3 regions of the Streptomyces sp. NPDC089919 genome follow, and region 1 is predicted to be linked to each of the others. Evidence: riboswitches for the same ligand, from Rfam matches in the RefSeq annotation. Region 1 holds a riboswitch; each other region holds the start of a gene.

What was found. Region 1 has a riboswitch for cyclic di-AMP ahead of AB0O40_RS28525 (transglycosylase family protein). Riboswitches for the same ligand answer to the same signal wherever they lie in the genome.
Region 2: another riboswitch for cyclic di-AMP. It lies ahead of AB0O40_RS18875 (M23 family metallopeptidase); the one in region 1 lies ahead of AB0O40_RS28525 (transglycosylase family protein).
Region 3: another riboswitch for cyclic di-AMP. It lies ahead of AB0O40_RS31265 (M23 family metallopeptidase); the one in region 1 lies ahead of AB0O40_RS28525 (transglycosylase family protein).

What each region holds. Positions count from the first base shown of each region.
Region 1 is NZ_JBFBGK010000089.1:12,721-15,944, reverse strand. It holds gene AB0O40_RS28525 (transglycosylase family protein) at 293-985, opposite strand; cyclic di-AMP (ydaO/yuaA leader) riboswitch at 991-1,163, opposite strand; gene AB0O40_RS28520 (transglycosylase family protein) at 1,439-2,527, opposite strand; gene AB0O40_RS28515 (cytochrome P450) at 2,644-3,224, opposite strand, start outside.
Region 2 is NZ_JBFBGK010000043.1:10,260-13,483, reverse strand. It holds gene AB0O40_RS18885 (pitrilysin family protein) at 1-379, shown strand, start outside; gene AB0O40_RS18880 (pitrilysin family protein) at 400-1,767, shown strand; cyclic di-AMP (ydaO/yuaA leader) riboswitch at 1,986-2,145, shown strand; gene AB0O40_RS18875 (M23 family metallopeptidase) at 2,158-2,955, shown strand; gene AB0O40_RS18870 (GntR family transcriptional regulator) at 3,201-3,224, shown strand, end outside.
Region 3 is NZ_JBFBGK010000108.1:18,302-21,525, forward strand. It holds gene AB0O40_RS31250 (FBP domain-containing protein) at 1-79, shown strand, start outside; tRNA gene AB0O40_RS31255 (tRNA-Met) at 125-198, shown strand; gene AB0O40_RS31260 (PP2C family protein-serine/threonine phosphatase) at 386-1,567, shown strand; cyclic di-AMP (ydaO/yuaA leader) riboswitch at 1,817-1,948, shown strand; gene AB0O40_RS31265 (M23 family metallopeptidase) at 1,958-2,947, shown strand; partial or broken gene AB0O40_RS31270 (PrsW family intramembrane metalloprotease) at 3,033-3,224, opposite strand, start outside.

The DNA.
Region 1 (3,224 bases):
GACCCAGCCGGACTAGAGCCTAACCGGCTCCGGGGCATCGGCCAGCCGACCGCCCGGGTCCTGGGACGAAAAAGGGTCCGAATACCCGTCTTCCAGGACATAGGGCCCTTGATCATCGGGTCCTCGACCGGCGCCGGACAGACGTCCGCCCGGCGCGTCGGGGGGAGGACGCGCCGGGCGGGCGTGGTTACTCACGGGTCAGTCGCGCCCCGTTGGGGAAAGTTTCACCGCTTCCCCTCGCAGGCGCGCGGCCGCCGCCCCTCCTGCGAGGGGGGTTTCAGCCGGTCTCCGTTCAGGAGAGCTTGAGCATCTGGCCCGGGTAGATCAGGTCGGCATCGGTGACGATGTCCTTGTTGAGCTCGAAGAGCTTCTCCCAGCCACCGGTCACCTTGTTGGCGTCGGCGATGGTGCCGAGGGTGTCGCCGGCCTTGACCTCGTAAGAGCCGTTGCCCTTCTTGATGGTCTGGGCCGGGGCGGCGGGGGCGGCCGGCTTGGGGGCCTCGGAGGTGCGCTCGGAGCGGGTGGTGGGCGCCGACTCCGTGCGGACCGTCTCGGTGCGCTTGGCCTTCTTCTTCTTGACCGGGGTGGAGGAGCTGTCCGAACCGCTGTGCTTCGAGGCGCCGGACAGGCCCACGCCGCAGCTCGGCCAGGCACCCTTGCCCTGCGAGGCCAGGACCTTCTCGGCCACGGCTATCTGCGCGGACTTGCTGGCCTGGTTGGCCTGCGGGGCGTAGTTGGTGCCGCCGTACGCGGCCCAGGTGGACGGCGAGAACTGCAGGCCGCCGTAGTAGCCGTTGCCGGTGTTGATGGACCAGTTGCCACCGGACTCGCACGCCGCGACGCGGTCCCACTCGGAGGTGGTGGCGGCGCTGGCGGTGCCGGCGGCCATCAGCGGGGCGGCGACGACCGCACCGGCGACACCGACGAGGGCGGCGGCGCGGGTGGCCTTGGAGGCGCGACGGTGCTTGCCCTTGGAAAGCAGCATGGAAGGAATCTCCTCACCGACGCCTGCGAGGTGAGCTGTCGGGTTCGGGCGTAGTGAGTTGCCCGGCCGCGCGACGAGCGCGCGGCTTCACCCCTAGCCGTTTCCGTGACCATCTCTCAATGGCCGGTCCCGGCACTTACCTTGGGTCCCCCGCTCCTGCCTTCGGCGCTTGCGCGACGACTGTTCCCCCCGTCCGCCGGCAGGATTCGGCGATGCGGTCGAAGAGGCCCGCGGTGGCGAGCGGTTCAGACGTTAGACAGACGGCTCCCCGATGTTCAAGGTCGGACATCGGGGAGAAACCGCCGGGACTTGCCTTCCGGGAACCGACGTTTGCGCAGGTGAGAGGCGTTGCGGCCGAAGGTCACGGATAGGACACGCCAGTTGGGGCGCTGAGACTCATGTCTCATTTGATCAAAACGGGCATTCAGTATCTTATCGACGCCCGAACTGCCCCTACTTCTCGCTTAGGTCGAGATTCTGGCCGGGCTTGATCAGGTCGGCGTCACCGCCGATGACCTGCTCGTTGGCCTTGTAGAGGGCGCTCCAGCCGCCCTTCACCTTCTTCGCGTCCGCGATCTCCCAGAGGTTGTCGCCGGCCTTGACGGTGTACGTCGGGTCTTCGACGGGCTTCGAGCCGGTCTGGGTCGCCTCCGTACCGGACGGCTCGTCAGCCTCCGGCGCACCATTCGATGCATGACGTCCCGTAACGTCCGATTCGTCCCCTGACTCCTCGTCGGCTGCGTCACCGCGGTGCTTGCCGGTGCCGGGGGTCTCGGCGGTCGCGTCGGGGGTACCGGTGCTCGGGTCGGGGGTCCCGGGGGTGGCGCCAGGGGTCCCCGGGGTGGTCCCGGGGGTGGTCGAGGCGCCCGGGACCTCCGGGGTCTCCACGGTGGCCTCCGGGCTCTCGCGGGTGGCGCCCGGGATGGAGCCCGCGGGCGTCTCGGGCGTACCGGGGGTGCTCGGGGCGGTACGGGTACCCGGGGCCGAGGGGGCGGTGGTGCCGGGAGTGGCGGGGGCGGTGGGGGACTTGGTGCCCGACCCGGAGGTCCCCGGCGCACCCTGGGCGGCCGGCGGCTCGGGGGTGGGGCGCTCGTCGGGCCGTACCGGCGCCGGGGCGACCTCCTTGCCCCCGTCGTTCAGGCCGTCGTCCACCTCGGCCTTGGGGCCGCCCTTGGTGAGCCCGGAGGGGCCGGCGCACAGCGGCCAGGCCGTGGGGCCCTTGGTCGCCAGCACCTTCTCCGCGACCGCGATCTGCTGCGAGCGGCTGGCCAGGTCGGCGCGGGGGGCGTACTCGAGGCCGCCGGCGCTCTTCCACAGTTCTTGGGTGAACTGGAGTCCGCCGTAGAAGCCGTTGCCGAGGTCGGCACTCCACGTGCCGCCGCTCTCGCATTCGGCGACCTTGTCCCACGTGGCGGTGTCCGCGGCACTCGCGTTCGTCGCGGCGAGCAGCGGCAGCGCGAGTGCGGAGCCGGTCACCCCCGCGGCGACGACGAGGGCGGGAGCCTGGCGGGGGCGCCGATGTCGGCCGTTCCCGGAGCGCATGTGATGGACCTTTCGCGTGGCGGCAAAGGAAGTGACGGCGAACCTAGCGGGGTTCGAACGCATGTCACAAGTCGATGCAGCGCAGATCACGTTGGGGTCACGAAGATGATGAATGCTCAGTTTTGCCTTGGCGTGAACTCGACGGGTAGCGTGCGCAGGCCCCGCATGATCAGGCCCCCGCGCCAGCGCAGTTCGTCCGGATCGACGGCAAGTCGCAGGTCAGGGAGCCGGGTCAGCAGCGTGGCCAGCGCCGTCTGGCCCTCCAACCTGGCCAGTGGTGCGCCCAGGCAGTAGTGGATGCCGTGGCCGTATCCGAGGTGCTGGTTGTCGGCCCGGGAGAGGTCCAGGGTGTCGGGCTCCGTGAAGCGCTCGGGGTCGCGGTCGGCGGCGGCGAGCACGACGAGCACCGGGTCGCCGGCCGGGATCTCCTGGCCGCCGATGGCCAGTGCCTCGGTCGCGTACCGCCAGGTCGCCAGCTCGACCGGGCCGTCGTAGCGCAGCAGCTCCTCGATGCCGGTCTCCAGCAGGCCGCTCTCGCCCGCCGCGAGGGAGTCCTGGAGGCGGGCCCGCTGGTCCGGGTTGCGCATCAGGGCGTAGAGGCCGTTGCCGATGAGGTTGATGGTGGTCTCGAAGCCGGCGAAGAGGAGGATGAAGGCCATCGCGGCGGCTTCGTTCTCCGTCAGGTGGTCGCCGTGGT
Region 2 (3,224 bases), on a different contig from region 1:
GACCTCCGGCGGGGTGGAGGTGCCGCGCATCGAGGCCGCGGTCGACGAGGAGCTGGCGCGGTTCGCCGCGGAGGGCCCCACCGCCGAGGAGATGGAGCGGGCCCAGGCCCAGCTCGAGCGCGAGTGGCTGGACCGGCTGGGCACGGTTGCCGGCCGGGCCGACGAACTCTGCCGCTTCGCCGTGCTGTTCGGCGACCCGCAGCTGGCCCTGACCGCCGTCCAGCGGGTGCTGGACGTCACGGCCGAGGAGGTGCAGGCCGTGGCCGCCGCCCGGCTGCGCCCCGACAACCGCGCGGTCCTCGTGTACGAGCCGCTGCCCGCCGCCGAAGAGGGCGCCGACACCGGCGCCGACGACGATGCCGAAGGGGCTGACCAGTGACCGCCGACGTCGCTTCCCCGATGACCTTCCACCCGCAGCCGCAGGCCGGGCAGCCCAAGCCCTGGGCCTTCCCGGCCCCGGAGCGCGGCGCGCTCGACAACGGCCTGACGGTGCTGCACTGCCACCGTCCCGGCCAGCAGGTGGTGGCCGTCGAGGTGCTCCTCGACGCCCCGCTGGAGGCCGAGCCCGCGGGCCTGGACGGCGTGGCCACCATCATGGCCCGGGCGCTGTCCGAGGGCACCGACAAGCACTCCGCCGAGGAGTTCGCCGCCGAGCTGGAGCGCTGCGGCGCCACCCTCGACGCGCACGCCGACCACCCGGGCGTCCGGGTCTCGCTGGAGGTACCGGCCTCCCGGCTGCCCAAGGCGCTGGGGCTGCTCGCCGAGGCGCTGCGGGCGCCGGCCTTCGCGGACGCCGAGGTCGGCCGGCTGGTGCGCAACCGGCTCGACGAGATCCCGCACGAGCTGGCCAACCCGCAGCGCCGGGCGGCCAAGGAGCTCTCCAAGGAGCTGTTCCCCGCCGCGCTGCGGATGTCCCGGCCGCGCCAGGGCACCGAAGAGACCGTCGCGCGGATCGACGCGGCGGCCGTGCGCGCCTTCTACGACGCCCACGTGCGCCCCGCCACCGCCACCGCGGTGGTGGTCGGCGACCTGACCGGCACCGACCTGGCCGCGGTCCTGGCGGAGACGCTGGGCTCCTGGACCGGTGGCACCGGCGAGGCCTTCCCGGTCAGCCCGGTCACCGCCGACGACACCGGCCGCGTGGTGATCGTGGACCGCCCCGGTGCGGTCCAGACGCAGCTGCTGATCGGCCGGATCGGCGGGGACCGGCACGACCGCGTCTGGCCCGCCCAGGTGCTCGGCACCTACTGCCTCGGCGGCACCCTCACCTCCCGGCTGGACCGCGTCCTGCGCGAGGAGAAGGGCTACACCTACGGCGTGCGCGCCTTCGGCCAGGTGCTGCGCTCCACGGCCGACGGCACCGGCGCCTCGATGCTGGCCATCAGCGGCTCGGTGGACACCCCCAACACCGGCCCGGCGCTCGAGGACCTGTGGAAGGTGCTCCGGACGCTGGCCGAGGGCGGCCTGACCGACGCCGAACGCGACGTGGCCGTGCAGAACTTGGTGGGCGTGGCCCCGCTCAAGTTCGAGACCGCGGCGGCCGTCGCGAGCACCCTCGCCGACCAGGTCGAGCAGGAGCTGCCGGACGACTTCCAGGCGCAGTTGTACGCCCGGCTGGCCGACACCGGCACGGTGGAGGCGACTTCGGCCGTGGTCAACGCCTTCCCCGGGGACCGGCTGGTGACGGTCCTGGTGGGCGACGCCGGGCAGATCGCGGAGCCGGTGCGGGCGCTGGGCATCGGCGCGGTGACCGTGGTCGCCAACTGACCCGGTGACCAGGGCCCCGGAGGGGCCGTGGGCCGCGGGGCCCCGGTGGTATGACCACCGGGGCCCTTGTTGCGTCATATGTCCGGTTCGGGAGGGTGGTTGCCCGAATGCCCCGTGGCGTACGCCACAAAAACCCGTGTCTGTTTGGTGATTGTCCGACCATCCGCCTAGCGTCAACCTCGCTGTCCGTCAGCTGTAACAGCCGCACCCGCGGCACCGGACAGCGATCGCCGAGTCCCCGTCAGGCGCGAGCCTGGGGAGCCGGGGACCCACATCAGTCCCTGGGGTGAATCGGACCGCCTCGCCAGAGGCAGCCCGTAGGAGACCTTCCTGCTCCGAACCCGTCAGCTAACCCGGTAGGCGAGAAGGAAGGAAAGGATCAGCCCCTTCATGGCGTTTGGCAGTCGTGCCGCCGGCAAGCACCGCGGTCCCAGCCGTCTGAGCCGCAAGAGCGCGAACATGGCCGGCATAGCCGCCCTCGCGACCACCGGCGTCGTCGGCACCCTCGCCGGTCCGGCCTTCGCCGCGACCGAAGCAGAGCCCCGCGGCCTCGAGGACACCGGGCTGAACGCCGTCGTCGTCGCCGACGACCTGGCCGGCCAGATCGAGGCCCAGGCCGCGTCGCAGAAGGCCGCCGCCGAGATCGCCGCCGCCAAGGCCAAGGCCGAGGCCGACGCCCGCCAGCGGGCCGCCGAGGCCAAGGCGAAGGCCGAGGCCCGCGCCAAGGCCGAGCGCGAGGCCAAGGAGCGCGCCGCCCGCGAGGCCGAGCGCAAGCGCCTGCTGACCTTCGTCGCCCCGGTCGCCAACTCCTACGTCAGCACCGGCTACCTCAGCGGCGGCTCGATGTGGTCCTCCGGCCACCACACCGGCATCGACTTCCACGCCGCCTCCGGCACCTCGGTCCACGCGGTGGGCACGGGCGTCGTCGTCGAGGCCGGCTGGGGCGGCGCCTACGGCAACAACATCGTCATCAAGATGCTGGACGGCACGTACACTCAGTACGGCCACCTCTCGGCCATCCAGGTCTCGGTCGGCCAGCAGGTCACCCCGGGCGACCAGATCGCGCTGTCGGGCTCCACGGGCAACTCCAGCGGCCCGCACCTGCACTTCGAGGCCCGTACCGGGCCGGACTACGGCTCGGACATCAACCCGATCACGTACCTGCGCTCGCACGGCGTCAACGTCTGACCCGGCCCGCACGCTTCCCGAAGGCCCCGGCTCCCCGAGCCGGGGCCTTCGGCGTGTCCGCCGGCCCGGAGCCGGCCGGCGGGTGCCCGGCGGTGCGCCGCCCCGCCCCGTGGGCGGCGGGCAAAAAGAGTTCCGTATTTCCGCAGCCGCTCGGGAATTGCCGCTTTCTGCAATAGAGTCGCAGAACGTACGCGACCCGTACGTCGCCCGAGCGAGTTTCGCGGACAACAAGCGGAGGTCCGGTCATGCGCATTCCCGCGCACGCGGTA
Region 3 (3,224 bases), on a different contig from region 1:
CTTCGAGGAGTCGCTGACCGTCGAGGAGCAGGTGGAGCGGATGCGCGGAAACCTCGCCGGTTTCCTCGCGCAGCTTTAATGGCGCCGAGCACCCCCTCGGATGGCGTAGGCTTGGGTTTACCGACGCGGGGTGGAGCAGCTCGGTAGCTCGCTGGGCTCATAACCCAGAGGTCGCAGGTTCAAATCCTGTCCCCGCTACTCCGTACGAAGGCCCGGATCCTCAAGGATCCGGGCCTTCGTCGTGTCCGGGTGCGGGTGGCTCCCGCGGGTGCCGCCACCCGTCCGGGCGCCCCCGGCTCGCCGGTCCGGGCCGCCGCCCCCAGGCTGACGGGGCGGGGTGTGCGGTCCCGCACCCATGCGAGCGGACCGGGCAGGGAGTGACGCGGTGGGGCAGCGCAGGCACACCGCCGGCCGGGCGGGCGGGCGTCCGACCCGGGTCTTCCTGCGGATCCTGCCCGCCCTGCTGATCGGGCTGGGCCTGCTCTTCGACCTGCTGACCCCGCCCGACTTCACCGGGTCGCCGTTCTTCTCGGCGGCCCCGCTGATCGCCGCCCCGCTCTTCTCCTTCGGCGCCACCCTGCTGACCGGGGCGCTGGCCTCGTTCTCGGTGCTCGCCCTGCACCTGCACAACGGCACCGGCGCCAAGGTCGAGGCGGTCACCGAGCTGGTCACGGTCTTCACCGTCTCGGCGCTGGCGCTCCTGATCAACCGGGTGGTCCGGCGCAGCAGCGACCGGCTGGCCTCGGTCCGCGGAATCGCCGAGGTGGCGCAGCGGGCCGTGCTGCCCACCCCCGCCGCCCGGATCGGCGGCCTGGAGGTCGCCGCCCGGTACGAGGCCGCCGAGGCCGACGCCTTCATCGGCGGCGACCTGTACGCCGTCCAGGACACGCCGTACGGGGTCCGGCTGGCGGTGGGCGACGTACGGGGCAAGGGCCTGGGCGCGGTCGAGGCGGTCGCCGTGGTGCTGGGGGCCTTCCGGGAGGCGGCCGAGCAGGAACCCACCCTGGAGGGGGTGGCCGGCCGGCTGGACCGGGCGCTGGCCCGGGAGGGCGTCCGGCGGGACTCGCTGGACGCGGTCGAGGGGTTCACCACCTGCGTGCTGGCCGAGTTCCGGCACCGCGAAGGGCTGGTGCGGGTGGTCAACCGGGGCCACCCCGGGCCGCTGCTGCTGCACGCGGACGGCGGGCTGCAGGAGCTGGCCCCGGCCGAGCCCGCGCTGCCGCTGGGCATGGGGGAGTTGGGGAGCTGGCCGGACCGCGCGGACCAGTGGTGCTTCCCGCCGGGGGCCACCCTGCTGCTGCACACCGACGGGCTCACCGAGGCCCGGGACGCCCGGGGCGGCTTCTACGATCCGCCCGGCCGGCTGCGCGGCCGGGTCTTCGCCGGGCCCGAGGCGCTGCTGACCGCCCTCGTCGCCGACGTACGGCGGCACACGGGCGGCGGGACCACCGACGACATGGCGCTGCTGGCGGTGGGGCGGCCCCCGGCGGGGCAGTCCGCGCGGCGGCGGACGGTACCGGTGGGGCGGCGGCGCCGGGCGGCCGCCGGCGGTGGTGACGGCGGGTGACCGAAAGGCCGCGCTCCGCATCCTTCTTGACGGGACGTCAGCGAAAGAATGCGGCCGTCGGGGCGATCGCCGCCCGGTCGTCTCGTCCCTAGTTGTTGCCTGATGTCGCAAAAGTCCTGGCCAATGTCGGTCACGGAGTGGCGTGTTGGCCGGAAGGATCAAGCGATGCAGCTTGGAATCACTCCCTGTTGTCTATTACCGTTCGATAACGCAGCGCGGATGTCCCAGCCGTCGCAAGAGACGGCACCGCGCGCGTGCGCGCCGAATCCCGTGAGGGAACCGGGGAACCACCACATTGGGGTGAATCGGGCCGCTCGCCCGTAGGAGACCTTCCTGCTCCGAACCCGTCAGCTAACCCGGTAGGCGAGAAGGAAGGAAAGGAGCGCCCCCGTGGCGTCCAACCAGCCTGCCCCCGAAGCCGCCGAGCAGCTCCAGGGCCCCTCCGGTGCCCCGGCCGCCGCCGGAGCCTGGGGCGAGTGGAACCCCACCGAGGACTCCGTCCGCCCGGTGGCCGGACGCCACCGCGTGGCCAAGCAGCGCGGCGGGCTCGCCCGCAGCTCCACCGTCCTCGGCGTCGGCATCATCGCCGCGGTCGGCGCGGCCGGCATGGCCACCGCCCAGGACAAGCCCCCGGTCGCGATATCCATGCCGTCCCTGCTGCCCGACCTGGACGACGGGGCCGAGGCCCCGGCCGCCGGCCGGGTGGCCGTGGACGCCCCGCTCACCACCGCGGGCGCCACCCCCGAGCAGGCCGCCGCCGGCACCGACGCGGGCGAGGCGCTGCGCCACCGGATCCTCCAGCAGGCCGAGTCCCAGGCCGACGCGGCCGCCGCCGAGGCCAAGGACGCCGCCCGGCGGGAGGCCGAAGAGGCCGCCGCGGCCCGCGCGAAGGCCCAGCAGGAAGCGGCCCGCAAGGCCGCCGAGGCGGCGGCGAAGGCCGCGGCCGCGGCCAAGGCGGAAGCCGCCCGGCTGGCGCAGCTCGCCAAGAGCTACGTGCTGCCGACCTCCGCGTACACGCTCACCTCCCACTACGGCGACTCCGGTTCGATGTGGTCCTCGGGCCACCACACCGGTCTCGACTTCGCCGCCCCCACCGGCACCCCGGTCAAGGCCGTGCACGGCGGCACCGTCGTCTCCGCCGGCTGGTCGGGCCCCTACGGCTACCGGATCGTGCTGCGCCTGGCCGACGGCACCGAGCTCTGGTACTGCCACCTCTCCTCGATGTCCGTCACCTCCGGCACGGTCACCACCGGCGAGACCATCGGCCGGGTCGGCGCCACCGGCAACGTCACGGGCGCCCATCTGCATCTGGAAGTACGGGAAGGCGGATCGACCGTGGATCCGCTGTCCTGGCTCGCGGCACGCGGGCTGAACGCGTAGCGCGCGGCGCGGCCGGGGCGACGGCCCCTCGCGCCCGGGCCCGCCGCAGCACCGCGGCGAGGAGCGCCACCGGGTCCGGGCCGCCGCGCGAGCGCACGGCCAGCCCGCACAGCAGCGCGAAGACCGGCACCATCACCGTGCCGTAGACGAGGTAGAAGCCGTGCTCGCCGAACTCGGACGAGCTGTTCCACAGGGCGTGCACGGCCACCGCCAGCAGCAGCCCGGCGGTCGGCGCGAGGCTCCGGTACCGCCGGCCCGCCGCGCCGGCCGCCCAGCC